Regions from separate parts of the Streptomyces sp. NPDC018947 genome, predicted to be linked through region 1. Evidence: predicted binding sites of a transcription regulator. Region 1 holds the regulator's gene; the other holds the start of a gene.
What was found. Region 1 encodes HrcA, which represses chaperone genes, less so after heat shock. Its sites were predicted from a motif close to TTNGCACTCNGNNNNNCNGAGTGCNAA; they were not measured.

Region 1 (15,060 bases):
CGGCGAGCCCGTCACGCCGCACGAGATCCCCGAGTACGGACGCGGCCTGCGTCTCGTCGCCTCCCTCTCGGAGGCCTGGGGCATCACCTACCGGCCGGGCGCGAAGACGGTGTGGGCGCGGCTGCCCGCGGCGGGCGGCGAGGACGACGAGCGGATCGAGGCGCACGCCGGGGAACGCGGCTCCGTCCGGCACGGCCTCCCGCCCGCCCTGCCGGGCCCCGCGGCGGAAGCACCGGACGCTCCGGCCGCCCCGGCGGGGACCGCGCGCCCGGACGCGGCGGGCACCCCCGCCCCGGCGGGGACCATGCGCCCGGACGGGGCCGGCACTCCCGTCGTCCCGTCGGGCACGGCGCACCCGGACGCCGCGCACACCCCGGCCGTCCCGGCGCACGGCGCGTGTGCGGACGGACCCGACGGGGGCGACGGCCCGCAGTGGCCGGACTGGGGGGACGGCGCGCAGGAGCCCGGCCGGCGTGGCGTCCGCGACCGGGACTGGCTGGGCCGCGGCGCCCTGTCCTTCCTGGCCGAGGCCTCCGACCTGCTGGCCGGACAGCTCGACGAGGAACTGGTCGCCTCCCTCACCGGCCAGCTCGTCGTGCCCCGGCTCGCCGACTGGTGCGCCGTGTGGCTGGAGGACGAGTCCCTGGGCCGGGGCGGAGCCTGGGGCGACGACCCCGGAGCCTCCCTCGGAGCGCGGCTGGCCCGCGTCTGGCACGCCTGCGAGAGCCGCGTCGACGAACTGCGGACGGCCCTGGAGAAGGACCCGCCCCGCGCGCGCGACCCGTGGCGCTCGGGGCCCGTCTCCCACCCCTGGCCGGGCGACGCGCTCGGCCCGCACGCCGAGCACGGCGCCGCGCTCGCCTACCGCCTGGTCGCCGGCGGCCGGCCGCTCGGCACCCTCGTCATCGGACGGGCCGGCGTCCCGGCCTTCCCCGAGGAGATCAGCGGTCTGGTCGAGGACCTCAGCCGCCGGGTGGCGCTCGCCGTGGGCGCCGCCCGCCAGTACGCCCGCCAGGCCACCATCAGCGCCGTCCTCCAGCGCGGCCTGCTGCCCGGCGCCGTCGCCGAGATCCCCGGAGTGCGCAGCGCCCTCGTCTACGAACCCTGCGACAAGGGCGGCCCCAGCGGCGACTTCTACGACCTCTTCCCGGCCGGCGACGGCCGCTGGTGCTTCACCGTCGGCGATGTCCAGGGCAAGGGCCCCGAGGCCGCCGTCGTCATCGGGCTCGCCCGGCCCTGGCTGCGGCTGCTGGCCCGCGAGGGATACGGCGTCCCCGACGTCCTCGACCGCCTCAACCAGCTCCTCCTCGACGACGCCACCGAGGCCGCGGACGCCGCCGCCCGCGCCCTGGTCGCCGTCGGCGGCCGACCGGTTGCCCCGGGCGACGGACCGCAGACCCGCTTCCTCTCCCTGCTCTACGGCGAACTCGTCCCCGTCGGCGACGGCGTCGTCCGCTGCACCCTCGCCTCCGCCGGCCACCCGCTGCCGCTGCTGCTGTCCCCGGACGGCACCGTCGGCGCGGTCGCGCAGCCGCAGACCCTGCTCGGGGTCGTCGAGGACGCGACGTACACGAGCGAGACCTTCGAGCTGCGGTCCGGCGACACCCTGCTGTGCGTCACCGACGGCGTCACCGAGCGGCGCAGCGGCTCCCGCCAGTTCGACGACGGCGACGGGCTCGCCGCAGCGCTCGCCGGGTGCGCGGGGCTGGACGCCGGACTGGTCGCCGAGCGCATCCGGCGGCTGGTCCACGAGTTCGGTCCCCGGCCGCCGGAGGACGACCTCGCGCTGATGGTGCTCCAGGCCGAGTAGCGCTCCGGGCGCGCGGGCCGGGAAACGCCGGGCGTACGGGACAATGGAACGCATGCCCTCCGCACTCCCCGACGGCGAGCCCGTCCCCGCCGACGGCGCGCTGCCCGCGTCCGCGCTCGCCGGGGCCGCTGACCGCCCCCTCGGCTTCTACCTGCACGTCCCGTACTGCGCCACCCGCTGCGGCTACTGCGACTTCAACACCTACACCGCGACCGAGCTGCGCGGCACCGGCGGCGTGCTCGCCTCCCGCGACAACTACGCCGAGACGCTCGCCGACGAGGTCCGCCTCGCCCGCGAGGTCCTCGGCGACGACCCCCGTGAGGTCCGCACGGTCTTCGTCGGCGGCGGCACGCCCACCCTGCTGGACGCCGGCGACCTGGTGCGGATGCTGCGCGCGGTCCGGGACGAGTTCGGCCTTGCGGCGGACGCGGAGGTGACGACGGAGGCCAACCCGGAGTCGGTCGACCCCGCGTACCTGGCCACGCTGCGGGAGGGCGGCTTCAACCGGATCTCCTTCGGCATGCAGAGCGCCCGGCAGCACGTCCTGAAGGTCCTCGACCGCACCCACACCCCCGGGCGCCCCGAGGCGTGCGTCGCCGAGGCCCGCGCGGCCGGGTTCGAGCACGTCAACCTCGACCTGATCTACGGGACCCCCGGCGAGTCCGACGACGACTGGCGCGCCTCCCTCGACGCCGCGCTCGGCGCCGGACCCGACCACGTCTCGGCGTACGCGCTGATCGTGGAGGAGGGGACGCAGCTCGCCCGGCGGGTCCGGCGCGGCGAGGTCCCGATGACCGACGACGACGTGCACGCCGACCGGTACCTGATCGCCGAGGAGACGCTGTCCGCGGCGGGCTTCGACTGGTACGAGGTGTCGAACTGGGCGACCTCCGAGGCGGGGCGCTGCCTGCACAACGAGCTGTACTGGCGGGGCGCCGACTGGTGGGGCGCGGGGCCGGGCGCCCACTCGCACGTGGGCGGGGTGCGGTGGTGGAACGTGAAGCATCCCGGCGCGTACGCGGCGGCGCTGGCGGCGGGGAGGTCGCCGGGGGCCGGGCGCGAGGTCCTGACCAAGGAGGACCGGCGGGTGGAGCGGATCCTGCTGGAGCTGCGGCTGCGGGAGGGGGTGCCGCTGTCCCTGCTCCGCGAGGAGGGCCTCGCCGCCTCGCGCCGGGCGCTGTCCGAGGGGCTGCTGCAGGACGGGCCGTACGGGGAGGGGCGGGCCGTGCTGACCCTGCGGGGGCGGTTGCTGGCGGACGCGGTGGTGCGGGACCTGGTGGACTGACGCCCGGCGTGCGGGCCGACGCGGGGCGAGGTGCGCGGCCCGTCGCGGGACCGCCGCGCCCACCGTGCCGCCCTGTGCCACGACCGCCCGCGGCTACGCGCCCGGCGGGGCCGTCACGAAGTCGATCAGCTCCTCGACCCGCCCCAGCAGCTCCGGCCGGAGGTCCTTGTACGAGTGGACCCGGGCCAGGATCGCCTGCCACACCGCGCCGGTGTTCTCCGTCGGCCATCCCAGCGCGCGGCACACCCCCGTCTTCCAGTCCTGGCCGTGCGGGACCCGCGGCCAGGCGTCGATGCCCAGGGACGACGGTTTCACCGCCTCCCAGACGTCGATGTACGGGTGCCCCACCACGAGCGCGTGCTCGCTCGTCACCGCCTCCGCGATGCGCCACTCCTTCGACCCCGGCACCAGGTGGTCCACCAGGACACCCAGCCGCGCGTCCGGGCCCGGCGCGAAGTCGGAGACGATCGACGGCAGGTCGTCCACACCCTCCAGGTACTCCACGACCACGCCCTCGACGCGCAGGTCGTCGCCCCAGACCTTCTCGACCAGTTCGGCGTCGTGCCGGCCCTCGACGTAGATACGGCCGGCGCGGGCGACGCGCGCGCGTGCGCCGGGGACGGCGACCGAGCCGGACGCCGTGCGGGTGGGCCGCAGCGGGCCCGCGGCCGGCCTGACCAGGGTCACCGCGCGGCCCTCCAGCAGGAAGCCCCGCGGCTCCAGCGGGAAGACCCGGTGCTTGCCGAAGCGGTCCTCCAGCGTGACCGTGCCCGCCTCGCAGCGGATCACGGCGCCGCAGAACCCGGTGCCGGGCTCCTCGACCACCAGGCCCGGTTCGGCCGGGACCTCGGGCACCGGCTGCGGTTTCTTCCACGGAGGGGTCAGGTCGGCGGAGTACTGGCGCATTCTGCCGACGATACGAGGAACGCCCCCGCGGTGATCACCGCGACACGCCGAACCGGGCGGCCAGGGCGTCCCGTTGGGCCCTGACGAACGCGGCGTCCACCACCGCTCCGTGACCGGGCACGTACAGCGCGTCCTCGCCGCCGAGGCCGAGCAGCCGGTCCAGGGCGGCGGGCCAGCGCGACGGCACCGCGTCGGGGCCCGCCTGCGGTTCGCCGGACTCCTCGACCAGGTCCCCGCAGAAGACGACGGTCACCTCGCCCGGCACCAGCACCGCGAGGTCGTGCCCCGTGTGTCCGGGACCCACGTCGGCCAGCACCGCGTGCCTGCCGCCGCCCAAGTCGAGCGTCCGCTCGCCGCGCACCTCGTGGTGGACGGCGACCGGGGCGCCGGCCGCCTCCTCGGCCGCCCCCGCGTCCAGACCGTGAGCCACCGCGTCCGCCCGCAGCTCCTCCCGGCCCTCCGCGAGCACCGCGGCCGCCCCCGCCGCGCCGAACACCTCCGCGCCCGCGAACGCCGCCGCCCCGAGCACGTGGTCGAAGTGCGCGTGGGTCAGCGCGAGATGCGTCACACGGCGCCCGGCGAGCGCCTGCGCCGCGCCGCGCAGCCGCGCGCCCTCGCCGAGGCTCGACCCCGCGTCCACCACCAGCGCCGCGTCGGTGCCGGCGATCAGCCCCGCCGTGCAGTCCCACACCGGCAGGCGGCACCGGCCCACCCCGGCCGCCAGTCGCTCCCAGCCCAGCTCTTCCCAAGTCGTCGTCATGACCGGGACGCTAGCGCCGTACGGCCCCCGGGCACGCGGCGGTGCCCCGGCCTTGCCGGGGGCGTACCCGACGGCCGTACACTGGGCCGGGGAAGTCTGGCACTCGTACACGGTGAGTGCCAGGGAGAACACCGGGCGGACGACTTCTGGAGGTGTGCGCGATGCTCAGTGAACGCAGGCTGAAGGTGCTGCGCGCGATCGTCCAGGACTACGTCGGCACCGAGGAGCCCGTCGGCTCCAAGGCCCTCACCGAGCGGCACAACCTCGGCGTCTCCCCGGCCACCGTGCGCAACGACATGGCGGCCCTGGAGGACGAGGGCTTCATCGCCCAGCCGCACACCAGCGCCGGGCGCATCCCGACCGACAAGGGCTACCGGCTGTTCGTCGACAAGCTGGCCGGCGTCAAGCCGATGACCGCGCCCGAGCGGCGCGCCATCCAGAACTTCCTGGAGGGCGCCGTCGACCTCGACGACGTGGTGGCCCGCACGGTGCGGCTGCTCGCGCAGCTCACCCGGCAGGTCGCCGTCGTGCAGTACCCCTCGCTGACCCGCTCGACCGTGCGGCACGTGGAGTTGCTCTCCCTCGCGCCCGCGCGCCTGATGCTCGTGCTGATCACGGACACCGGGCGGGTCGAGCAGCGGATGGTCGACTGCCCGGCGCCGTTCGGCGAGACGTCGCTCGCGGACCTGCGGGCACGGCTCAACAGCCGGGTCGCGGGCCGCCGGTTCGCGGACGTGCCGAGCCTGGTCGAGGACCTGCCCGAGGCCTTCGAGGCCGAGGACCGCGGTACGGTCTCCACCGTGCTCTCCACTCTCCTGGAGACGCTGGTCGAGGAGAACGAGGAGCGGCTGATGATCGGCGGCACCGCCAATCTCACCCGCTTCGGGCACGACTTCCCCCTCACGATCCGGCCCGTCCTGGAGGCGCTGGAGGAGCAGGTCGTGCTCCTCAAGCTGCTCGGCGAGGCGAAGGATCCGGGCGTGACCGTCCGTATCGGTCATGAGAACGCCCACGAAGGACTCAACTCCACGTCCGTCGTGTCGGTGGGCTACGGTTCGGGCGGCGAGGCGGTTGCCAAGCTCGGCGTGGTCGGTCCGACCCGCATGGACTACCCGGGAACGATGGGAGCGGTACGCGCAGTGGCACGGTACGTCGGACAGATCCTGGCGGAGTCGTAGGTGGCCACGGACTACTACGCCGTACTCGGCGTGCGCCGCGACGCCTCCCAGGACGAGATCAAGAAGGCGTTCCGGAGGCTCGCGCGCGAGCTGCACCCGGACGTCAACCCCGATCCGAAGACCCAGGAGCGGTTCAAGGAGATCAACGCCGCCTACGAGGTGCTGTCGGACCCGCAGAAGAAGCAGGTCTACGACCTCGGCGGCGACCCGCTGTCCCAGGCCGGCGGTGCCGGCGGTGCCGGAGGCTTCGGCGCGGGCGGCTTCGGGAACTTCTCGGACATCATGGACGCCTTCTTCGGCACGGCGTCGCAGCGCGGACCGCGCTCGCGCACCCGCCGGGGCCAGGACGCCATGATCCGCATCGAGGTCGAACTGGACGAGGCCGCGTTCGGCACGACCAAGGACATCCAGGTCGACACGGCCGTCGTCTGCAACACCTGCAACGGCGAGGGCGCGGCCCCGGGCACCTCCGCCCAGACGTGCGACATGTGCCGCGGCCGCGGTGAGGTGTCGCAGGTCACCCGGTCCTTCCTGGGCCAGGTCATGACCTCGCGCCCCTGCCCCCAGTGCCAGGGCTTCGGCACGGTCGTGCCGACCCCGTGCCCGGAGTGCGCGGGCGACGGCCGGGTCCGCTCCCGGCGCACCCTGACCGTCAAGATCCCGGCCGGTGTCGACAACGGCACCCGGATCCAGCTCGCGGGCGAGGGCGAGGTCGGCCCCGGCGGCGGCCCCGCCGGCGACCTGTACGTGGAGATCCACGAGCTGCCGCACCCGACGTTCCAGCGCCGCGGCGACGACCTGCACTGCACGGTCACCATCCCGATGACGGCGGCGGCCCTCGGCACGAAGGTGCCGCTGGAGACCCTCGACGGCATGGAGGAGGTCGACATCCGCCCGGGCACGCAGTCAGGCCAGTCGATCCCGCTGCACGGCCGGGGCGTCACGCATCTGCGCGGCGGCGGCCGGGGCGACCTCATCGTCCACGTCGAGGTCACCACCCCCACCAAGCTCGACCCCGACCAGGAACGCGTGCTGCGCGAGCTGGCCAAGCTGCGCGGCGAGGAACGGCCCCAGGGCCAGTTCCAGCCGGGCCAGCAGGGCCTGTTCTCCCGACTGAAGGACGCGTTCAACGGGCGCTGACGGGTGCCGGGGCCCGGGGCCGTCCCCCGGGCCCGCGGGATGCGGATGCTCCTGGCGTATGCCGACGGAAGCCCGGATTCGGACTCGTCCGAAGGACGTGACACCATGCGGTCATGTCCTCCGCGCTGACCGATCTCTTCCCCTACCCGATCGTGCAGGCTCCCATGGCGGGCGGCGTCTCCGTGCCGCAGCTCGCCGCCGCGGTCTGCGAGGCGGGAGGGCTGGGCTTCCTGGCCGCCGGGTACAAGACCGCGGACGGGATGTACCAGGAGATCAAGCAGGTGCGGGGGCTGACCTCCCGCCCCTTCGGCGTCAACCTCTTCATGCCGCAGCCGGAGACCGCCGACCCCTCCGCCGTCGGCGTCTACGCCGAGCAGCTCGCCGGTGAGGCCGCCTGGTACGAGACCGAGCTGGGCGACCCCGACTGCGGACGGGACGACGGCTACGACACCAAGCTCGCCGTGCTGCTGGACGACCCGGTGCCCGTGGTCTCGTTCCACTTCGGCGTCCCGAGCCGCGAGGCCGTGGACTCCCTGCACCGCGTGGGCACCTTCGTGCTGGTCACGGCGACCACCCCCGAGGAGGCCCGGGCCGTCGAGCGGGCCGGCGCCGACGCGGTGATCGCGCAGGGCGTCGAGGCCGGCGGCCACCAGGGCACCCACCGCGACCAGCCGGAGACCGACGCCGCCGGGATCGGGGTGCTGTCGCTGGTCGCCCAGGTCCGGGAGGCGGTGAGCCTGCCCGTCGTCGCCGCCGGCGGCATCATGCGCGGTGGTCAGGTCGCCGCCGTGCTCGCCGCCGGTGCCGGCGCGGCCCAGCTCGGCACCGCCTTCCTCGCCACCCCCGAGTCCGGGGCGCACGCCCTGCACAAGCAGGCGCTGACCAACCCGCTGTTCGTCCGCACCGAACTGACCCGCGCCTTCTCCGGCCGCCCCGCCCGCGGCCTGGTCAACCGGTTCCTGCGCGAGCACGGCCCCTACGCCCCCGCCGCCTACCCGGAGGTGCACCACCTCACGGCGCCGCTGCGCAAGGCGGCGGCGAAGGCGGGGGACGCCCAGGGCGTGGCGCTGTGGGCGGGACAGGGCCACCGGATGGCCCGCGAACTGCCCGCAGGTGAGCTGGTGGAGGTTCTGGTGGCCGAACTCGCGTCCGCCCAGGCGGCGTTGACGCGGTACGTGACGGGAGGTACGGAGCGATGACGGCTCCGGTGTTCGTGGTCGACTCGCTGCTGCCCGGCGACCTGCCCGGCGGCCAGTACGTCCTCGACGGCCCCGAGGGACGGCACGCGGTCTCCGTGAAGCGGCTGCGGCCCGGCGAGGACGTCGTCCTCACCGACGGGCGCGGACGCTGGGCCGAGGGCGCGGTGAAGGCCGCCGAGGGCAAGGACCGCCTGGTCGTCGCCGGCCTGGACCGCGTCCACGAGGAGCCCGAGGAGCGGCCCCGCATCACCGTCGTCCAGGCTCTGCCCAAGGGCGACCGCGGCGAGCTGGCCGTCGAGACGATGACCGAGGTCGGCGTCGACGCGATCGTGCCGTGGGCCGCTTCCCGGTGCGTCACGCAGTGGAAGGGCGACCGCGGCCAGAAGGCGCTCGGCAAGTGGCGGGCGACGGCGCGCGAGGCCGGCAAGCAGTCCCGCCGGGTCCGCTTCCCCGAGGTCGCGGACGCGGCGACGAGCAAGCGGGTTGCCTCACTTCTGGCCGACGCGGACTTCGCCGCCGTACTCCACGAGAGCGGCGAGGAGCCGCTGGCCGCCGCCGAACTCCCCGCGTCCGGCGACATCGTGCTGGTCGTCGGTCCCGAAGGGGGCGTGTCCCCGGAGGAGTTGGCGCTGTTCGCCGAGGCCGGTGCGCGGCCCTACCGGCTGGGACGCAGCGTCCTGCGCACCTCCACCGCGGGCACCGCCGCGGCCGCCGTCCTCCTCGCCCGCACCGGCCGCTGGTCCTGACGGATCGGGTCAGCCGTCCGCGGCGCGGGCGGCGGCGACCGCCGGGAACAGCTCCCAGCCGTCCAGCTCCGCGGGCCCGTCCAGCAGGCCGCGCCGGGCCGCCTCGTCGACGAAGCCCCGTACGACACTGGGCTGGTGCAGGTTGAGCGCCGCGTCTGCGACGGCCACCTGGCCCGAGTGCGGGAAGCCGTCCGGGACGAACCGCCCCTCGCCGCCCTGGAAGACGAGGCGCGTCGCCGTCCCGTCCCGGCGCAGGGTGAGCACCTCCGCGCAGGGCCCGTCGGTCCTGTGCCGGTGCCGCACCGACCACAGGTGGACGGCCGTCCCGTCCACCACGAGCCTTCTCGTACGACGGTCGCCGCGCATCCGCCCACGGTAGCCGGAGTGGCCGTATGCGCCCTACCGCGAGCCCCCGCACCGGTGGCAGGCTGCCGTACATGTGGGCGTTGAGGCGGATTCGGTACCGGCCGCGGGGCCGGCGGGTGGTGCTGGCGGCCGGGAGCGCGGTCGTCGCCGTCGGCGGACTCGCCGCCTGCGACCCGGGCGGGCTCAGTTCCGCGTCCGTGGCGTACACGACCGACCAGACCGTGACCCGTGAACTCGACCGGCGCGACGCCGACGTGCGGTGGCTGACCTGCACCGCCTCCTACGGCGACTCCGGCCGCACCGCCTCGGCCGGCGAGAGCGCCGTCGCCTCCGTCCACTGCGAGGGCAAGACCGACGGCGGGGCGGACATCACCGTCGACGGCAAGGTCACCCGCGTCGTCAACGGCGCCTGCGTGCGCGGCGATCTCACCGCGAAGGTGGACGGCAAGCGGTGGTTCGACGTCAAGGGCCTCGGCGACTGCGACGCGACCACGCCCCCTCCCGGCGAGGGCCCCGCCCGGGACCGGCCGGGCCCCACCGTCACCGTCACCCGCACCATCTGGTGCCCGGGCGACCCGCACTGCCGGCCCGTGGAGGGCAAGTAGCCGCACCCGGCGCGCCGTCGGGCTCCCGCGCGCCGGGGCGGCAACTGATCGGAACCTCTGTCGGCCGGACCCGCCCCTGCATAGGGTGGTGGGGTGACTCAGCCCGCAGCGCCTGCCTACCTCCGCTTTCCGCACCCGCACGGCGAGTTGGTCGCCTTCACCGCCGAGGACGACGTGTGGCTCGCCCCGCTCGACGGCGGCCGCGCCTGGCGGGTCAGCGCCGACAACGTGCCCGTGAACCACCCGCGCGTCTCGCCCGACGGCACCACCGTCGCCTGGACCTCCACCCGCGACGGCGCCCCCGAGGTGCACATCGCCCCCGTCGACGGCGGCCCCTCCCGGCGCCTCACCCACTGGGGCAACCTCAAGACACAGGTGCGCGGCTGGACCCCCGACGGACGGGTGCTCGCCCTCAGCGCGTACGGGCAGGCCAGCCTGCGCCGCAGCACGGCCCGGGCCGTCCCGCTCGACGGCGGACCCGCCGGCACCCTGCCCCACGGCCCCGTCGGCGACGTGGCGTACGGCCCGCGCACCGTGCTGCTGTCCGCGCCGATGGGCCGCGAGGCGGCCTGGTGGAAGCGGTACCGCGGCGGCACCGCGGGCAAGCTGTGGATCGACGCCGAGGACGACGGCGAGTTCGTACGGCTGCACGGCGACCTCGACGGCAACATCGAGTACCCGTTCTGGGTGGGCGAGCGGATCGCCTTCCTCTCCGACCACGAGGGCACCGGCGCGCTCTACTCCTCCCTCGCCGACGGCACCGACCTGCGCCGCCACACCCCCCTCGGCGGCTTCTACGCCCGGCACGCCGCCACCGACGGCACCCGCGTCGTCTACTCCAGCGCCGGTGAACTGTGGACGCTGGACGACCTCGACGGCGCCGAACCGCGCCGCCTGGACATCCGCCTCGGCGGCTCCCGCACCGACCTCCAGCCCTACCCCGTCAACGCCGCCCGCTGGTTCGGCTCCGCGTCCCCCGACCACACCGCGCGCGGCAGTGCGGTCTCCGTACGCGGCGGCGTCCACTGGGTCACCCACCGCTCGGGACCGGCCCGCGCCCTGGAGGCGACGCCCGGCGTGCGCGCCCGGCTGCCGCGCGCCTTCCGCGCCGACGGCGAGGAATGGGTGGTGTGGGTGACGGACGCCGAGGGCGACGACGCGCTGGAGTTCGCGCCCGCCACCGGCCTCGTGCCCGGTGCCGTCCCGCGCCGCCTCGCCGCCGGGCAGCTCGGCCGCGTCCTGTCCCTCGCCATGGCGCCCGACGGCAGCCGCGCCGCCGTCGCCTCGCACGACGGCCGGATCCTGCTCGTCGAGCGGGAGACCGGCGAGGTCCGCGAGGTCGACCGCAGCGAGGACGGAGACGCCACCGGCCTCGTCTTCTCGCCCGACTCCGCCTGGCTCGCCTGGTCGCACCCCGGTCCGTCCCCGCTGCGCCAGCTCAAGCTCGCGAGCACCACCGACCTGTCGGTCAGTGAGGCGACCCCGCTGCGCTTCAAGGACTACGCGCCCGCCTTCACCCTCGACGGCAAGCACCTCGCCTTCCTCTCCACCCGCTCCTTCGACCCGGTCTACGACGAGCACGTCTTCGACCTGGCCTTCGTCGAGGGCGCCCGCCCCTACCTGATCACCCTCGCGGCGACCACCCCCTCGCCCTTCGGCCCGCAGCGCCACGGCCGCCCCTTCGAGACCCCGGACCGCGACGAGACCCCCGACAGCGAGGGCACCCCCACCACCCGCATCGACATCGAGGGCCTCGCCGACCGCATCGTGCCCTTCCCGGTGGAGGCCGCCCGCTACTCCGGGCTGCGCGCCGCCAAGGACGGGGTGCTGTGGCTGCGCCACCCGCTCATCGGCGTCCTCGGCGCCTCCCGAGCCAATCCCGAGGACCCCGACCCGCACACCGAGCTGGAGCGCTACGACCTCGTCCAGCAGCGCGTCGAGCACCTCGCCCCCGACGCCGACCACTTCGAGGTCAGCGGCGACGGCAAGCGGGTGCTGCTGTGGACCGACGGACGCCTCAAGGTCGTCCCCAGCGACCGGCGGGCCTCCGGCGACGAGGACAGCGACACCAACATCACCGTCGACCTGGGCCGGGTCCGCCAGCTCGTCGACCCGGCCGCCGAGTGGCGCCAGATGTACGACGAGACCGGCCGCGTCATGCGGGACAACTTCTGGCGCCCCGACATGAACGGCGTCGACTGGGACGGCGTGCTCGACCGCTACCGGCCCGTGCTGGACCGCGTCGCCACCCACGACGACCTGGTCGACCTGCTGTGGGAGGTGCACGGCGAACTGGGCACCTCGCATGCCTACGTCACCCCGCGCGGCGGACACGGCGGCGGTGCCCGGCAGGGCCTGCTCGGCGCGGACATCTCCCGCCACCCGGACGGCGCCTGGCGCGTCGACCGTGTCCTGCCCTCGGAGACCTCCGACCCCGACGCCCGCTCCCCGCTCGCCGCGCCCGGGGTCGCCGTGCGCGCCGGGGACGCGATCGTCGCGGTCGCCGGACGGTCCGTGGACCCGGTCACCGGGCCCGGCCCGCTGCTCGTCGGCACGGCGGGCAAGCCGGTCGAGCTGACCGTCTCCCCGGCCGGCGGCGGAGACCTGCGGCACGCCGTCGTCGTCCCCCTCGCCGACGAGGAGCCGCTGCGCTACCACGCCTGGGTCGCCGACCGCCGCGCCCACGTCCACGAGAAGTCCGGCGGCCGGCTCGGCTACCTGCACGTCCCCGACATGCAGGCGCCCGGCTGGGCCCAGATCCACCGGGACCTGCGCGTCGAGGTGGCCAGGGAGGGACTGGTCGTCGACGTCCGCGAGAACCGCGGCGGCCACACCTCCCAGCTCGTCGTGGAGAAGCTGGCCCGGCGCATCGTCGGCTGGGACCTGCCGCGCGGCATGAGGGCCCAGAGCTACCCCCTCGACGCGCCCCGCGGACCGGTCGTCGCCGTCGCCAACGAGTTCTCCGGCTCGGACGGCGACATCGTCAACGCGGCGATCAGGGCTCTGGGCATCGGTCCGGTCGTCGGCGTCCGCACCTGGGGCGGGGTCATCGGCATCGACAGCCGCTACCGGCTGGTCGACGGCACGCTGATCACCCAGCCCAAGTACGCGTTCTGGCTGGAGGGCCTCGGCTGGGGCGTGGAGAACCACGGCGTCGACCCGGACGTGGAGGTCCCCCACCGCCCCCAGGACCACGCGGCCGGCCGGGACCCCCAACTGGACGAGGCCATCCGCCTGGCCCTGGCGGCCCTGGAGACCAGCCCGGCCAAAACCCCGCCCGCGCTCCCGTCCTAGCCGCGCGGCCGCCTGGCTGCGGGCAGTGACGCCTCCCCGCTCGAGGAGCCGAGAGCGGGGAGGCACCCTGCCGGTGCCGGCGGGCGCACCCACCCGACGGCCACCGAAACGCCCAGCACCCCCGGGCGCCGGCAAGCCCGCCCGACACCGCCCCGGCCCCGCACGGCCTCGCTACGATGCCCCCAGAAGATCACCACCGTAAGGAGCCGCCCCATGCCCGGCGAGCCACAGGACGACTGCCTGTTCTGCAAGATCGTCGCAGGCCGCATCCCCGCGACGATCGTCCGCGAGACGGACACGACCGTCGCCTTCCGCGACATAAACCCCCAGGCGCCCACCCACGTCCTGGTGGTCCCCAAGGCCCACTACCGCGACGCCGCCGCCCTCGCCGCCGCCGCCCCGGAACTCGCCGCGGACGTGCTGCGCGAGACCCAGGCCGTCGCCGACGAGGAGCAGCTCGACAGCTACCGCATCGTCTTCAACACCGGCACCGGCGCCGGCCAGACCGTGTGGCACACCCACGCCCACGTCCTCGGCGGCCGCGGCCTCGAGTGGCCCCCCGGATAGACCGGGCGAAGACACCGTGTCCGTACGCGAACTGGTCGTCCTCGGCACCGCCAGCCAGGTCCCGACCCGGCACCGCAACCACAACGGCTATCTGCTGCGCTGGGACGGCGAGGGCATCCTGTTCGACCCCGGCGAGGGCACGCAGCGCCAGATGCTGCGCGCCGGGGTCGCCGCCCACGACCTCGACCGGATCTGCGTCACGCACTTCCACGGCGACCACAGCCTCGGCCTCGCCGGAGTGATCCAGCGCATCAACCTCGACCAGGTCCCGCACCCGGTCACCGCGCACTACCCCCGCTCGGGGCAGCGCTTCTTCGACCGTCTGCGGTACGCCACCGCCTACCGCGAGACGGTCGGGATCACCGAGGCGCCGGTCGACGCGGACGGCCCCCTGGCGGTCACCCCCGCCTACACGCTGGAGGCCCGGCGCCTCTCGCACCCCGTCGAGTCGTACGGCTACCGGCTCACCGAGCCCGACGGCCGCCGCATGCTGCCCGAGCGCCTGGCCGCGCACGGCATCACGGGCCCCGACGTCGGCCGCATCCAGCGCGAGGGCTCCCTCGGCGGGGTCCGACTGGACGAGGTCAGCGAGGTGCGCCGGGGCCAGCGGTTCGCGTTCGTCATGGACACCCGGATGTGCGCGGGGGTGCGCGAACTGGCCGAGGACTGCGACATGCTGGTCATCGAGTCCACGTTCCTGGACGAGGACGCCACGCTCGCCGCCGACCACGGCCACCTGACCGCCGGCCAGGCCGCGCGGGCCGCGCGGGAGGCGGGCGTACGCCATCTCGTGCTGACCCACTTCAGCCAGCGCTACGCGGACCCCGAGGAGTTCGAGCGGCAGGCGAGGGCGGCCGGCTACGAGGGGGAGCTGACCGTGGCCCGGGACCTCCTGAGGGTGCCGGTTCCGAAGCGCCGCTGAGACGGCCGTACGATGCTCCGATGCCCATTCCCAAAGCTGAACTGCACCTCCACGTCGAAGGCACGCTGGAACCCGAGCTGGCCTTCGAGCTCGCCACCCGCAACGGTGTGGAGCTGCCCTACGCGGACACGGACGCGCTGCGCGAGGCGTACCGGTTCGAGGACCTCCAGTCCTTCCTGGACCTGTACTACGCGCTGATGGCGGTCCTGCGCACCGAGCGGGACTTCGAGGACCTGGCCGACGCCTACCTGGCCCGCGCCGCGGAGCAGGGCGTGCGGCACG
Region 2 (15,060 bases), on a different contig from region 1:
CCCTCCACCAGCCGGGCCACGCCGTCGGCGACCTCGACCTCCATCGGGCCGAGCATGTAGCGGCCGTCGCCGAAGCCCGCCGCGTCCATCGCGTCGGTGATGAAGGCGACCCGGGCGGCGCCCGCGTGGTGGAAGGCCAACTGGAGCGCGGCCGGGTGCAGATGGGTGCCGTCGTCGATCAGCTCGACGGTGATCCGCTCGTCCTCCAGCAGGGCGGTGATCGGGCCCGGTGAGCGGTGGCCGAGCGGCGGCATCGCGTTGAACAGGTGCGTGGCGACGGTCGCGCCCGCGTCGATGGCCTGGAGCGTCTGCTCGTAGCTGGCGTCGGTGTGGCCGACGGCCGCGATCACACCGTGCTCGGCGAGCAGCCGTACGGAGTCCAGGCCGCCCGGCAGCTCGGTGGCCAGGGTCATCATCTTCGCGTGGCCGTGCGCCGCGTCGATGAGCTTGCGCACCTCGGCCGGGTCGGGATCGCGCAGCAACTGCTCGTCGTGGGCGCCCTTGCGGCACGGGGAGATGAACGGCCCCTCGAAGTGGATGCCGGCGATGTCGCCCTGCTGGGCCAGTTCCGCCAGCATCCCGGCGTGCCGGGCGAGGAAGTCCAGGTCGCCGGTGACGGCGGAGGCGACCACCGTGGTGGTGCCGTGCAGGCGGTGGGTGCGGACGCCCGTGAGGATGTCCTCGTGGGTGCCGCCGGCGAAGGAGGCGCCGCCGCCGCCGTGGTTGTGGAGGTCGACGAAGCCGGGGACCACCCAGTGCCCGCCGAGTTCGACGGTCTCCGCGTCCGGGGGCGCCGTGTCCGCGATCCGCGTGCCGTCGACGATCACGCGGCCGCCGTCCACGGTGCCGGTGGGCAGTACCACCCGGGCGCCGGCGAGAACCTTGCTTGGGGCCATCAGGTGGTTACCTCCGGGGGAGTCGCGGTCGTGGAAGGAGTGTCGAGCAGGTCCCAGGCCATCAGCCCGGCACCGAGGCAGCCGGCGGTGTCCCCGAGGGCCGCGGGGACGAGCTCCGGCAGCTTCTGGAAGGTGACGCGCCGTCCGACGGCGTCCCGCAGCGGTGTGAACAAGGTTTCCCCGGCCTCGGCGAGGCCGCCACCGATGATCAGCACGCGCGGGTCCAGCAGGGTGAGCGCGGTGACCAGCCCGTCGGCGAGCGCGTCCACGGCGTCCTGCCACACGCGGGCGGCGCGGGCGTCGCCGGACTCGACGGCCTTGGCGCAGTCGGCGGCGTCCGCGTCCGGGTCGCCGCAGGCCTCGGCCCAGGCCTGGCTGACGGCCGACGCGGACGCGAACCGCTCCAGGCAGCCGCGCTGTCCGCAGGGGCACGGGGTGCCGCCGGGGCGTACGACGACATGGCCGATCTCGCCCGCGAAGCCGTGGGCGCCCGCCTCCACCCGGCCGTCGATGCCGATGGCGCCCGCGATGCCGGTGCCCAGCGGCACGAACAGGAACCGGTCCGCTCCCCGCCCGGCCCCGATGCGGCCCTCGGCGAGCCCGCCGGTGCGCACGTCGTGGCCGAGGGCGACCGGGATGCCGCCGAGCCGCTCGCTGAGCAGCGCGCGCAGCGGGACGTCGCGCCAGCCGAGGTTGGCGGCGTACACGGCGGTGCCGTGTTCCTCGTCGATGATGCCGGGGACGGCGACACCGGCCGCGACGGCGGGCTCGCCGAACCGGTCGGCGCCCAGGGCGCGCAGCTCGGCGGCGAAGTCCAGGATGCCCGCGACCACGGCCTCGGGTCCGCGCTCGCGTCCGGTGGCGCGGCGGGCCTGGTGGAGCAGCTCGCCTTCCGGCCCCGCCAGGGCGGCCTTCATCCCGGTGCCGCCCACATCGAGGGCGATGACATGTCTCACGGGGACAGTGTGGCCCGTGCACCCACGAGAGGTCTAGTCCACTCACGTGGTGTAGACCTTAGTCCGGTAAGCGGACGAGTGGACCGGTGAGCGAACACATGCAGGGCGGGGCGGGAACGGTGCGGCGGCACAGGACGGGAACGATCGCGGCGGTGTCCGCCCTCGGGCTGACGGCGGTCCTCGGCGGCTGCGGGATCACCGGCGGCTCCGACGAGGTGACACTGGAACTGGTCGCCGCCGACTACGGCGACACCGAGGCCAACAGCTCCCAGGGGTACTGGGACGACCTGGCCACCTCCTACGAGGCCGAGCACCCCGGCGTGCGCGTGCACGTCACCGTGTACTCCTGGAACGACGTCGACCGCAAGGTGCGCGAGATGGTCGACGCGGGCGAGGCCCCCGACCTGGCGCAGATCGGCGCCTACTCGGACTACGCCGACAAGGGCCTGCTCTACGGGGCCGACGAGGTGCTCTCCATCCCCGTCCAGGCGGGCTTCGTCTCCCAGCTGGCCGCCGCGGGCCAGGTCCACGGCGTCCAGTACGGGCTGCCCTTCGCGGCCTCCACGCGCGTCCTCTTCTACAACAAGACCCTCTTCGAGAAGGCGGGCGTCACCCCGCCCAAGACCTGGGAGGAGCTCGCCGACGCCGCCGAGGCGCTCGAGGCGGAGGGCGTGAAGTACCCGTACGCCCTGCCGCTCGGCCCCGAGGAGGCGCAGGCCGAGACGATGCAGTGGATGCTCAGCGGCGGGGGCGGCTACACCGACGACGCCGGCACCTACTCCGTCGACTCGCCGCAGAACGTCACCGCGTTCACCTGGCTGCGGGACGAACTGGTCGGCAAGGGCCTCACCGGCCCCGTCGCCCCCGGCAGGCTCAACCGGGCCGACGCCTTCGCCGCCTTCGCCGACGGCGAGGTCGGGATGCTCAACGGCCACCCCTCGCTGATGAAGGCGGCGGCCGGCAAGGGCGTGAAGTTCGGCATGGTGCCCACCCCCGGCATCGACGGCGTGAGCAGGAACACGCTCGGCGTCACCGACTGGATGACCGCCTTCAGGAAGAACGGCCACCAGGAGGAGATCGGCGACTTCCTCGACTTCGTCTACGACGACGAGAACGTCCTGGACTTCTCCCGCCGGTACGACCTGCTGCCGGTCACCAGCTCCGCGTCCCAGGAGATGAGCGCGGCCGCCGAGGACGAGGACCTGAGGCCCTTCCTCGACGAGCTGCTGCTGTCCGAGCTGTACCCGGTCGGCAAGACCTCCTGGGCCTCGGTCAGCGCGGACGTGAAGAAGCGCATCGGCCAGGCCGTCGCCCCCGGTGCCGACCCCTCGCAGGTGCTCGGCCGGATCCAGGCGACGGCGATGCGGGCCGGCAGCGCGGAGTAGCGGGCGCAGGTGTCGGTGGCGGGCGCTACGGTTTCCCGCATGGAGCTGGGAGCAAGGGAGCGCGCCGTCCTGGCGCTGGAGCGCCGCGGGTTTCCGGGGCCCGGCGCGAAGGAACGCGCGATCCGCGAGGAGCTGGGCCTCGCGCCCGTGCGCTACTACCAGTTGCTCAACGCCCTCCTGGACGACCCCCGCGCCCTGGCCCTGGACCCGGTGACGGTCAACCGGCTGCGCCGGGTGCGGGAGTCGCGGCGCGGCGAGCGGTGAGGTTGCTCCGCGCTTCGCGGGGATAGGTTCGCCGTATGGGCAGCCACAAGGATTCCACCCCCGATTCCCAGGTCACCCCGGACCGTCTGCCGACGCCCGTGACCGCGGCCGGCCGCGAGGGGCTCGACGCCCTCCTCGCCGGTCCCGGCCGTGCGGTGATCGCGCTCGACTTCGACGGCACGCTCGCGCCGATCGTGCCCGATCCCGACCGGGCCCGCGCCCATCCGGACGCGGTGCCCGCCCTCGCGGCGCTCGCCCCGAAGGTCGCCTCCGTCGCGGTGATCACCGGCCGTCCGGCCGAGGTCGCCGTACGCCACGGGGGCTTCGCGGACGTGCCGGGCCTGGACCACCTCGTCGTGCTCGGCCATTACGGCGCCGAGCGCTGGGACGCCGCGACCGGGGCCGTCACGGCGCCGCCTCCGCATCCGGGCGTCGACGCCGCGCGTGCCGAGCTGCCGGGGCTGCTGGCGGCCGCCGACGGCGGGGACGGGGCGTGGATCGAGGAGAAGGGGCGCGCCGTCGCCGTGCACACGCGGCGGGCCGCCGATCCGCAGGGCGCCTTCGAGGCGCTGCGGGCGCCGCTCGCCGGGCTGGCGTCCCGGCACGGCCTCGTCGTCGAGCCGGGGCGGCTGGTGCTGGAGCTGCGGCCGCCCGGCGTGGACAAGGGGGTCGCGCTGCGGGAGTACGTCCGGGAGGTGGGTGCCGGGGCGGTGCTGTTCGCCGGCGACGACCTCGGCGACCTGCCCGCCTTCGCGGCGGTCGCCGGCCTGCGCGCGGCGGGCACTCCGGGCGTCCTCGTGTGCAGCGGGAGCGACGAGGTGACGGAACTGCGCAACCAGGCGGACCTGGTGGTCGACGGCCCCGCGGGCGTGGTCACCCTCCTGCGGACCCTGGCCGAGCACCTTCCGTCCTAGCGGCGGGCGATCGTGCCTCCCCCCGCTCGCGCGAAGCCGAGAACGGGGGGAGGCACCAGGCGACACCGGGTCGGCGCACCCGCCCTGCCCGGCGTCAGCGCCGGGCGCCCCGCAACGCCTCCAGCTGCTCCAGGAACCACCGCGCCGGAGGCAGCGCCGTCCCCGCCGCGGCCAGCCGCTTCGACCGCTCCGCCCGCTCCGCCGCCCCCACGGACAGCGCCTCGTGCAGCGCCTGTGCCGTCCCGGTGACGTCGTACGGGTTCACCACCACCGCGTCCTCGCCCAGCTCCTCGAAGGCCCCCGCCTCGCGCGAGAGCACCAGCACGCACCCCTCGTCGGAGACGACCGGCACCTCCTTCGCCACGAGGTTCATCCCGTCGCGGATCGGGTTGACGAGGGCGACGTCCGCCAGCCGGTAAGCCGCCAGGGACCGCGCGAAGTCGTCCTCGACGTGCAGGACGACCGGCGTCCACCCCTCCGTCCCGAACTCCGCGTTGATCTCCTGCCCGACCCGCTGCACCTCGGCCGTGTACTCCCGGTACACGGCGAGGTCCTGCCGCGACGGGTAGGCGAACGCCACGTGCACGACCCGCTCGCGCCACTCCGGCCGGTCGGCGAGCAGCCGCCGGTAGGCCAGCAGGCCCCGCACGATGTTCTTGGACAGCTCGGTCCGGTCCACGCGCACGATCGTGCGGCGCCCCTCGCCGATCTCCTCCCGCAGCGCGGCCATCCGCTCGTCCACGTCGGCCTCGTGGGACCGCTTGCGCAGGAAGTCCGCGTCCGCGCCCAGCCCGTGCACGCCGATCTCGGTGTCCCCGGTCCCGCCCACCAGCGCGTCGCAGCAGGCGGTGAACGCGTCGGCCCACCGCCGGGTGAGGAACCCGAGCCGGTCGGCGCCCAGCATCCCGCGCAGCACCTGCTCGGCGATGTCGTCCGGCAGCATCCGGAAGTAGTCGACCGGCGCCCACGGCGTGTGCGAGAAGTGCCCGATCCTGAGGTCGGGCCGCAGCTCGCGCAGCATCCCCGGCACCAGCGTCAGGTGGTAGTCCTGCACGATCGCGACCGCGCCCTCGGCGGCCTCCTCCGCCAGCGCCTCGGCGAAGGCCCGGTTGTACGCCTCGTAGGACGCCCACTGCCGCCGGAACTCCGCGTCGAAGACGGGTTCGAGGGGCGTCTGGTACAGCATGTGGTGCACGAACCACAGCACCGAGTTGGCGATCCCGTTGTACGCGTCCGTGTGCACGTCGGCCGGGACGTCCAGCATCCTGACGCCGTCCTCGCCGACCCCGCGCCGCACCGCCTCGCGGTCGCCGTCGCTGAGCGCGGAGCAGACCCACAGCGCCCCCGCGTCCGGCCCGATGGCCGACAGCCCGGAGACCAGCCCGCCGCCGCCCCGTTTGGCGTGCAGCGAACCGTCCTCGCGCACCTGGTAGGAGACGGGCCCCCGGTTGGAGGCGACCAGTACCTGAGCAGCACCGAAGGTTGAAGCCATACGCCTCAACCTAGCCCGGCCCCGAAAAGCTCAAACGTGCCCCGGCGCCGGCGTGGGTCAGGCCACCCTCCGCGCCGCGTACTCCGCGATCTGCGCCATGGGCGGCCGCTCCTCGGTGTCCACCGAGTAGGTGCGCGGCTCGAAACCGGCCGCGCCCCGCTCGAACTGGGTCAGGGACGGGCGCACCAGATGGCCGCGGGCGAGCCGGAGCTGGGCGGTGCGGTAGATCGCGGCGGACATCCGGCCGAGCGCCCGGCCGTCCTGGTGCCGGTGCCTGCGGACGCCGACGTCGACCTGGGCGAGGGCGTCCAGGCCGACCATGTGCAGGGCGTCGACCAGCATGCCCAGCTCCACCCCGTATCCGACGGGGAAGGGAAGCCGTTCGAGCAGCGAGCGGCGGGCCGCGTACTCGCCGCCGAGCGGCTGGACGAAGCCGGCCAGCAGCGGCCAGTGCATGTTGAGCAGCGGGCGCGCCATCAGCTCCGTGACCCGGCCGCCCCCGCCGGCGGCCGTGCCGAGCGGGCGGTCGTACATGGCCTTCACGAGGTGCACCTCGGGATCGGTGAGCAGCGGGCCCACGATGCCGGAGACGAAGTCCGCGCAGAAGTCGCGCAGATCGGCGTCGACGAAGCAGACGATGTCGCCGCTCGTGACCAGCAGCGAGCGCCACAGCACCTCGCCCTTGCCGGGCACCGCGGGCAGGCGGGGCAGGATCTCGTCGCGGTGGACGACCCGCGCCCCGGCCGCGGCGGCCACCGCCGACGTGCGGTCGGTCGATCCGGAGTCCACGACCACGATCTCGTCCACGAGGGGGACCTCGCGCACCAGCTCGCGGCGGATCACCGCGACGATGTCGCCGACGGTCGCCTCCTCGTTGAGCGCGGGCAGCACCACACTGACCGTCTGGCCGGTGGCGCGCTTGGCGGCCATGATCCGGGCGAGCGGCCGGTCCGCGACGGACCAGGACCGCGCGCCCAGCCAGCGCTCGACTTCTTCCAGCACGGTCGGTGGGCTCCTTCGTGATCCATCTCGCTGTACGGACGACTATCTCAACTGTCGTGGGCGTCGGTTACAGTCTTGAACAACGCGGAGGACCCGCACATGCCGGGGTCGACGCGTGAACCAGTGCAGAACAACCACATACCGCTCATCCAGAGGGGCAGAGGGACACGGCCCGATGAAGCCCCGGCAACCCTCCAGTCGGTTCTCGCAGATCACGGACGATCGCAGCGCGAGGCTCCCGGCTAGGGAAGGTGCCAAATCCGTCTCACGGCGAGATGCGTCGTGAGGAAGATGAGGAGAAAGGGCCTCGCCTCACATGGCTGTGCAGACTGTCGCAAGCACCACCGACACCCCCGCTGACTCCGCCTCCCCCGTCGATCTGGGCCCCGCCACGGCGCTCTCCTGCCGGGAATGCGGCCACCGCGTCCCCCTCGGTCCGGTCTTCGCCTGCGAGGAGTGTTTCGGCCCGCTGGAGATCGCCTACGACTTCTCGGCCTACGACACCGAGGAACTGCGCAAGCGCATCGAAGCGGGCCCCGCGAACATCTGGCGCTACGCCCCCCTGCTGCCCGTCCCCGCCGACGTGGCGACCAAGCCGAACATCAACCCGGGCTGGACCAAGCTGGTCAAGGCCGACAACCTCGCCCGGGAACTCGGCGTCACCGGCGGGCTGTTCGTCAAGGACGACTCCGGCAACCCGACGCACTCCTTCAAGGACCGCGTCGTCGCCCAGGCCCTGGAGGCCGCCCGCGCCTTCGGCTTCACCACCCTGTCCTGCTCCTCCACCGGCAACCTGGCCGGTGCCGTCGGCGCCGCCGCCGCCCGGGCCGGCTTCCGCTCCTGCGTGTTCATCCCGCACGACCTGGAGCAGGGCAAGGTCGTCATGGCCGCCGTCTACGGCGGTGACCTGGTCGGCATCGAGGGCAACTACGACGACGTGAACCGCTTCTGCTCCGAGCTGATCGGCGACCCGGCCGGCGAGGGCTGGGGCTTCGTCAACGTCAACCTGCGGCCGTACTACGCCGAGGGCTCCAAGACCCTCGCGTACGAGATCTGCGAGCAGCTCGGCTGGGAGCTGCCCGACCAGATCGTCGTGCCGATCGCCTCCGGCTCCCAGCTCACGAAGATCGACAAGGGTCTGCAGGAGCTGATCGGGCTCGGGCTGGTCGAGGACAAGCCGTACAAGATCTTCGGCGCCCAGGCCGAGGGCTGCTCGCCGGTGTCCACCGCCTTCAAGGCCGGGCACGAGGTGGTGCGCCCGCAGAAGCCGAACACCATCGCCAAGTCGCTGGCGATCGGCAACCCGGCCGACGGGCCGTACGTCCTGGACATCGCCCGCCGCACCGGCGGCGCGGTGGAGGACGTCGACGACGCGCGGGTCGTCGAGGCGATCAAGCTGCTCGCCCGCACGGAGGGCATCTTCGCCGAGACCGCCGGCGGTGTGACGGTGGGCGTCACCAAGAAGCTGATCGAGAACGGCGTCCTGGACCCGTCGCTGACCACGGTCGTCCTCAACACGGGTGACGGCCTCAAGACGCTGGACGCGGTGGCGGGCACCGGGCTGACCGCGACCATCCGTCCCAGCCTGGACTCGTTCCGCGAGGCGGGGCTCGTCTAGCGGCCGTCCCGCCGTACCCGTCCGCGGGCCGTCGCCGGCCGGCCGTGCCCGCGACGACAGCCGCATGTCCCACACTGCCCCGCGCCCCCGGGGTCGTCACCAGACCGGAGGTTTCCACGTGAGCGTGACCGTTCGCATTCCCACCATCCTGCGTACCTACACCGGCGGACAGGCGGAGGTCGCCGCCGACGGCGCCACCCTCGCCGAGGTCATCTCCGACCTGGAGAAGAACCACACCGGCATCGCCGCCCGCGTCCTGGACGACCAGGGCAAGCTGCGCCGCTTCGTCAACGTCTACGTCAACGACGACGACGTCCGCTTCGAGCAGGGCCTGGAGACGGCGACGCCGGACGGCGCCGGCGTGTCCATCATCCCGGCCGTCGCCGGCGGCTGACGGTCCCGTCCGTTACCTTTGGTAATCGGCGTGACGCAGAGTTCATCGAATTGCCCCCTCCGTGAGAGAAGCGGAGGGGGCAATTCCATGTGATTGAGCGCGGTAGAGTTGGGGAACGCGGCCCTGATCTCCAGATCGGCGCCCATGAATTTCTGCCGTCCGCCCGACAAGAAGTAGCCAAAGTGTGGGCGTATTTCGCGGCTTTTGTTCGCTTTGTGCGGCCCGACTTGCCCTGAATTAAGGCGAATTTCGGCCACATTCCGGACCGGGTGCGTCCAGATTTCTCGTCCGATTGACCTGTTGCAGACGGCAGTTGGACAGATACATTCAGCCGCGGTCGACGCGTTCCGGCGCACGCCCCCACCCATCGGGGGGCGAGGTCTGACCCGGATCCGCGAAGTGTGGATCTGTGCAAGGGCCAGTAATAGGGGAGTTAGGCATGGCTCAGGGCACCGTCAAGTGGTTCAACGCGGAGAAGGGGTACGGCTTCATCGCGGTCGACGGTGGTGCGGATGTTTTCGTCCACTACAGCGCGATTCAGATGGACGGCTACCGCACCCTCGAAGAAGGCCAGCGGGTCGAGTTCGAGATCTCGCAGGGTCAGAAGGGCCCGCAGGCCGACATGGTCCGCCTCAGCGCCTGAGAACGTGCGGCCGCGCAAGCCGGCGGTCTTCTCCGAAGGGCCCGCACCCCACTGGGGGTGCGGGCCCTTCGGTCTGTCCGGCCGCGGCGGGCCCGGACGGTGTTCGCGGGCGGCGGAGACGGCGGCCCGATCCCCGGCGGGCGCTTGCACTCGACAGGGGCGAGTGCTAATCATTGCGTTAGCACTCTGAAGGTGAGAGTGACAACGAAGGACCGGGTCGGTGAGGCCCGCGGGCCGGGTGGGGAAGGAACCACGAGGCCGGCGAGCCGTCCGTCGCGGGCGCGGGCGCGGTCCGAAGGAATCACCCCCAGTCCTGGAGGGACCACTTCACATGGCCAAGATCATCGCGTTCGACGAGGAGGCGCGGCGCGGCCTCGAGCGCGGCATGAACCAGCTCGCGGACGCCGTCAAGGTGACGCTCGGCCCCAAGGGCCGCAACGTCGTCCTCGAGAAGAAGTGGGGCGCGCCCACGATCACCAACGACGGTGTCTCCATCGCCAAGGAGATCGAGCTCGAGGACCCGTACGAGAAGATCGGCGCCGAGCTGGTCAAGGAAGTCGCCAAGAAGACGGACGACGTCGCCGGTGACGGTACGACCACCGCGACCGTCCTCGCCCAGGCCCTGGTGCGCGAGGGTCTGCGCAACGTGGCCGCCGGCGCCAACCCGATGGCCCTGAAGCGCGGTATCGAGAAGGCCGTCGAGGCCGTCTCCGCCGCCCTGCTCGAGCAGGCCAAGGACGTCGAGACCAAGGAGCAGATCGCCTCCACGGCCTCCATCTCCGCCGCCGACACCCAGATCGGCGAGCTCATCGCCGAGGCCATGGACAAGGTCGGCAAGGAAGGCGTCATCACCGTCGAGGAGTCCCAGACCTTCGGTCTGGAGCTGGAGCTCACCGAGGGTATGCGCTTCGACAAGGGCTACATCTCGGCGTACTTCGCCACCGACATGGAGCGTATGGAGGCCGTCCTCGACGACCCGTACATCCTGATCGCCAACTCCAAGGTCTCCAACGTCAAGGACCTGCTCCCGCTCCTCGAGAAGGTCATGCAGTCGGGCAAGCCGCTGCTGATCATCGCCGAGGACGTCGAGGGCGAGGCCCTGTCGACCCTGGTCGTCAACAAGATCCGCGGCACCTTCAAGTCCGTCGCCGTCAAGGCCCCTGGCTTCGGCGACCGCCGCAAGGCCATGCTCGGCGACATCGCCATCCTCACGGGCGGCGAGGTCATCTCCGAGGAGGTCGGCCTCAAGCTGGAGAACGCGACCCTGGACCTCCTGGGCCGCGCCCGCAAGGTCGTCATCACCAAGGACGAGACCACCATCGTCGACGGCGCCGGCTCGACCGACCAGGTCAACGGCCGCGTCAACCAGATCCGCGCCGAGATCGAGAACAGCGACTCGGACTACGACCGCGAGAAGCTCCAGGAGCGTCTGGCGAAGCTGGCCGGCGGCGTGGCCGTCATCAAGGCCGGTGCCGCCACCGAGGTCGAGCTCAAGGAGCGCAAGCACCGCATCGAGGACGCCGTCCGCAACGCGAAGGCGGCCGTCGAGGAGGGCATCGTCGCCGGTGGTGGCGTGGCCCTGCTCCAGGCCTCCCAGGTCTTCGAGAAGCTGGAGCTCGACGGTGACGAGGCCACCGGCGCCAACGCCGTGAAGCTCGCCCTGGAGGCCCCGCTGAAGCAGATCGCCGTCAACGGTGGTCTCGAGGGCGGCGTCGTCGTGGAGAAGGTCCGCAACCTCCAGGTCGGCCACGGCCTGAACGCCGCGACCGGTGAGTACGTCGACATGATCGCCGAGGGCATCATCGACCCGGCGAAGGTGACCCGCTCCGCCCTGCAGAACGCCGCCTCCATCGCGGCGCTGTTCCTCACCACCGAGGCCGTCATCGCCGACAAGCCGGAGAAGGCCGCCGCGGCCGCTCCGGGCGGCATGCCGGGCGGTGACATGGACTTCTGATCGACCCCCGGGTTGATCGACCGTCCTTCACGTACCGAGGGCGGCACCCCTGGCCCAGGCCGGGGGTGCCGCCCTCGGGCGTGTCCGGACCACGGCTCGGCCCTTGCGTATGAGCCGGGCCACTGACGGCGGACGGCCCACGCCTCCACGCGCCGCCACTGGCTCCCGGAGTTCGACGGCTCCGGCCTCAACCTCGCGGGCTGGACCAAGAAGCTCACCGGCAAGGCGGCCATCACGGTCGGATCGGTGGGCCTCGACGGCGAGTTCGGCAGGGCGTTCCAGGGCGAGGGCGCGGGGCTGGGCGGCCTCGACGGGCTGCTGGACCGCATGGAGCGCGACGAGTTCGACCTCGTGGCCGTCGGCCGGGCCCTCCTCCAGGACCCCCTGTGGGCCGAGAAGGTCCTGGCCGGCCGCTTCGACGAGCTGGCGCCGTTCGACGCGGCGGCCCTCAGGACGCTGAGCTGAACCGGCGACCGATGAGTTCTCGTGTCCCGCGCGGTCTGACCCCGTGAACGGCGACAATGGAACGCTCGCAGGCACGAGAACCCAGGAGACCTCTGATGCGCACGCTGATCAGCACCGCCTTCGTCTCGCTCGACGGAGTCGTGGAGGCTCCCGGCGGGGAGCCCGGATACCGGAACTCGGGCTGGACCTTCAAGGACGTGGACTTCCTCCCCGAGGCCTACGAGATCAAGGGCCGGGAGCAGAAGGAGGCCGCGGCCATGCTGCTCGGCCGGGTCAGCTACGAGGCGTTCAGCGCGGTCTGGCCGGACATGGCGGACTTCGCCGACTACAAGGTGATGCCGAAGTACGTCGTGTCCACCACCCTCACCGACGGCGACCTGGTGACGAACTGGGGCGAGACCACGATCCTGCGCTCGCTCGACGACGTCGCCGCGCTGAAGGAGACCGAGGGCGGCCCGATCATCGTCCACGGCAGCGCCTCCCTCAACCGGTCCCTCTCGGACGCCGGGCTCATCGACCGCTACCACCTGCTGGTCTTCCCGCTGCTGCTCGGTGCGGGCAAGCGGCTGTTCAGCGACACGGACAAGGACACGCAGAAGCTGCGGCTGGTCGAGCACGAGGCGTACGCCAACGGCATCCAGAAGAACGTGTTCGAGGTGGTCCGCTGAGGCCGGCCGCGGCGGAGGGCCGAGTGGGGGGCCGGGGCCGGGGGGCCGTCCTCAGCCCATCGGTTCGATGTCCACCCGTACCGGCGTCCCCCACACCCGCAGCACCTCGTAGTCCGTGAACTCGTGCACCAGCCGGTACGCCATGGCCGCGCGCGGGGCGCGGAGCTGGGCGGCGATGTAGAGCTCGGCCTCGCGGCGGTCGCGGCGCGGGGTGCCGCAGAGCTGCCACGCCTGGCCGTTCCACGCCTCCGGCAGCCAGCGCTGCTGGGGCTGCGGCCGGTCGCCGCGCATCCCGTACCGGGACTGCACCGGCTCGGTCTGCCGGGCCGGGAGGGGGCCGCCGTTGTACTCGGCGCGGCGCGCGGCGCGGCGGCGGGTCTCGCACAGCAGGCACAGGTCGGGGGCGGCCTCGTCGACCGGACCGTTCGGATGCTCGGGGCAGCGCGTGCTGGGGGCGGCCGTGGTGACGCTCTCCTCCAGCCGGTCCAGGGCGCGCTTCAGGTCCGCGCGGATCTCGTGCAGCGTGGCGTCGGTGGTGTCGGCGGTCAGGGCCTCGCCGTGCTCACCGAGGAGGCGCAGGGCGCGGCCCAGGGCGGTCAGCCGGGCGTGGTTCATGGTGTTCAGGGTCGCACACGGCGCCGGTTTCCCCGCCCGCGCGCACGGCCCGCACATGGTCGCCGAGGCCGAAGAAGTACGTCGCCGCGAATCCGGCCAGGTATCCCGTGAGCAGCCCGCCGCCGTACACGGCCGCCGTCGCCGCCCAGCCTCCGCCGCCCGCGAGGAGCGGGAACAGGGCCCAGCCGGACGGGCCGATCGCCGTCGCCCCCACGTCGGTGCCGCGCAGGCGGTGAGGAAGGGCCGGCCGAGGGGGAGCGAGACGCCGTAGATCAGCGGTTCGCCCACGCCGAGCAGCCCGGCGGGCAGCGCCGACCTGATCGTCGTGCGCAGGGACGTGTCGTGGCGCAGCCGCACGTAGACCGCCACCGCGGCGCCCACCTGGCCCGCGCCCGCCATGGCGAGGACGGGCAGCAGGACGGTGTGGCCCTGCTGCTCGATCAGCGTGGTGTGCAGGGGGATGAGGGCCTGGTGCAGCCCCAGCATCACCAGGGGCAGGAACAGGCCGCCGAGGACCAGCCCGGCCAGGACGCCGGTGGTCGTCAGCAGCCAGGTCGCCGCCGTGCCGACGGCCGTGGCGACCGCGCCGGCCGCGTACATGAGCACGTACAGCGTGACCAGGCCGGACACCAGCACCGTCAGGGTGGGAGTGAGCAGGACGTCGAGGGTGCCGGGGAAGCGGGCGCGGCACCACTTCTCGACGTACGTGCCGAGCAGCGCCGCCGCCAGCGCGCCGAGGACACCGCCCTGGCCGGGGGCGAGCGCGACGCCGAACGCGGTGACCTTCGCCACGCCCGGGTACACGACGACGGCCGCGACCGCGCCGCCGAGGACGGGCGTCCCGCCGAACTCCTTCGCCGTGTTGACGCCGACGAACACCGCGATCAGCGCCATGAAGGCGGAGGAGACGGCCGTCAGGGCGGGGGTGAGGCCGGGGAGCAGGCCGAGGTTGGTGAGCAGCCCGCCGACGCCCGCGACGATGCCGCAGCCGATCAGGGCGGGGATCAGCGGGACGAAGACGTTCGCCACGCGCCGCAGCGCCGTCCTCAGCGGCGTGGCGTCGCGCCGCTTCTGCCGGGCCTTCAGCTCGGCCCCGCGCCGGGCGAGACGGGCCGCGGTGTCGTCCCCGACGGGTGCGCCGCTTCCCCCCGGCGTCTCCCCGCCCGTGCCGGCGCCCAGCAGTGTCTCGAACGCCTCCGTCACCCGGGCGACCCGTCCCGGTCCCAGCACCACCTGGTACGACCCGGCGTCCTCGACTACGCCGAGCACGCCGGGGACGGCGCGCAGGGCCGTGTCGTCCACGCGGGAACGGTCGGCGAGACCGAGGCGCAGACGGGTCATGCAGTGGGCGACGGAGGTGACGTTCGCGGGGCCGCCGACGAGGGGGAGCAGCGCGGCGGCCGTGGCGTGGGGGTCCTTGTGCACCCCCCGAGCCTGCGGTCAGCCGTTCGCCGCCGCCAGCGCGGCGCGCAGGTGGCCGCCGCAGTCCTCCAGAAGGCGGGCGGCCGTCGGGCCGTCCACGTCGCCCAGCAGGACCAGGATCGCGTGCTTGACCTCGCCGTCGGTCGCGGTCAGGGCCCGCTCGATGTCGTCGTCCGCCGCGCCCGTGGCCAGGGCGACGATGCGGCGGGAGCGGGCCCGCAGCTTCTCGTTGGAGGCGCGCACGTCCACCATCAGGTTTCCGTACGTCTTGCCGAGCCGGATCATCGTGATCGTCGACAGCATGTTCAGGACCAGCTTCTGCGCCGTCCCCGCCTTCAGCCGGGTGGAGCCGGTGATCAGCTCGGGTCCGGT

Region 2: a site for HrcA is predicted at 9,743-9,769, ahead of groL (chaperonin GroEL). Genes of this name have one in related genera too.

The regions. Positions count from the first base shown of each region.
Region 1 is NZ_JBIRZD010000001.1:730,736-745,795, reverse strand. It holds gene ACH499_RS03375 (SpoIIE family protein phosphatase) at 1-1,810, shown strand, start outside; gene hemW (radical SAM family heme chaperone HemW) at 1,863-3,095, shown strand; gene ACH499_RS03365 (DUF3097 domain-containing protein) at 3,189-4,001, opposite strand; gene ACH499_RS03360 (MBL fold metallo-hydrolase) at 4,036-4,761, opposite strand; gene hrcA (heat-inducible transcriptional repressor HrcA) at 4,923-5,939, shown strand; gene dnaJ (molecular chaperone DnaJ) at 5,940-7,079, shown strand; gene ACH499_RS03345 (nitronate monooxygenase) at 7,193-8,278, shown strand; gene ACH499_RS03340 (16S rRNA (uracil(1498)-N(3))-methyltransferase) at 8,275-9,024, shown strand; gene ACH499_RS03335 (hypothetical protein) at 9,034-9,390, opposite strand; gene ACH499_RS03330 (hypothetical protein) at 9,462-9,995, shown strand; gene ACH499_RS03325 (S41 family peptidase) at 10,143-13,289, shown strand; gene ACH499_RS03320 (histidine triad nucleotide-binding protein) at 13,503-13,856, shown strand; gene ACH499_RS03315 (ribonuclease Z) at 13,873-14,778, shown strand; gene ACH499_RS03310 (adenosine deaminase) at 14,799-15,060, shown strand, end outside.
Region 2 is NZ_JBIRZD010000009.1:194,481-209,540, reverse strand. It holds gene nagA (N-acetylglucosamine-6-phosphate deacetylase) at 1-896, opposite strand, end outside; gene ACH499_RS19100 (ROK family protein) at 896-1,813, opposite strand; gene ACH499_RS19095 (ABC transporter substrate-binding protein) at 1,951-3,237, shown strand; gene ACH499_RS19090 (DUF3263 domain-containing protein) at 3,277-3,501, shown strand; gene otsB (trehalose-phosphatase) at 3,537-4,415, shown strand; gene ACH499_RS19080 (trehalose-6-phosphate synthase) at 4,510-5,907, opposite strand; gene ACH499_RS19075 (glucosyl-3-phosphoglycerate synthase) at 5,965-6,909, opposite strand; SAM riboswitch class I at 7,052-7,207, shown strand; gene thrC (threonine synthase) at 7,226-8,527, shown strand; gene ACH499_RS19065 (MoaD/ThiS family protein) at 8,646-8,921, shown strand; gene ACH499_RS19060 (cold-shock protein) at 9,361-9,564, shown strand; gene groL (chaperonin GroEL) at 9,896-11,518, shown strand; partial or broken gene ACH499_RS19050 (12-oxophytodienoate reductase) at 11,657-11,983, shown strand; gene ACH499_RS19045 (dihydrofolate reductase family protein) at 12,079-12,651, shown strand; gene ACH499_RS19040 (hypothetical protein) at 12,703-13,266, opposite strand; partial or broken gene ACH499_RS19035 (PTS transporter subunit EIIC) at 13,214-14,691, opposite strand; gene murQ (N-acetylmuramic acid 6-phosphate etherase) at 14,707-15,060, opposite strand, start outside.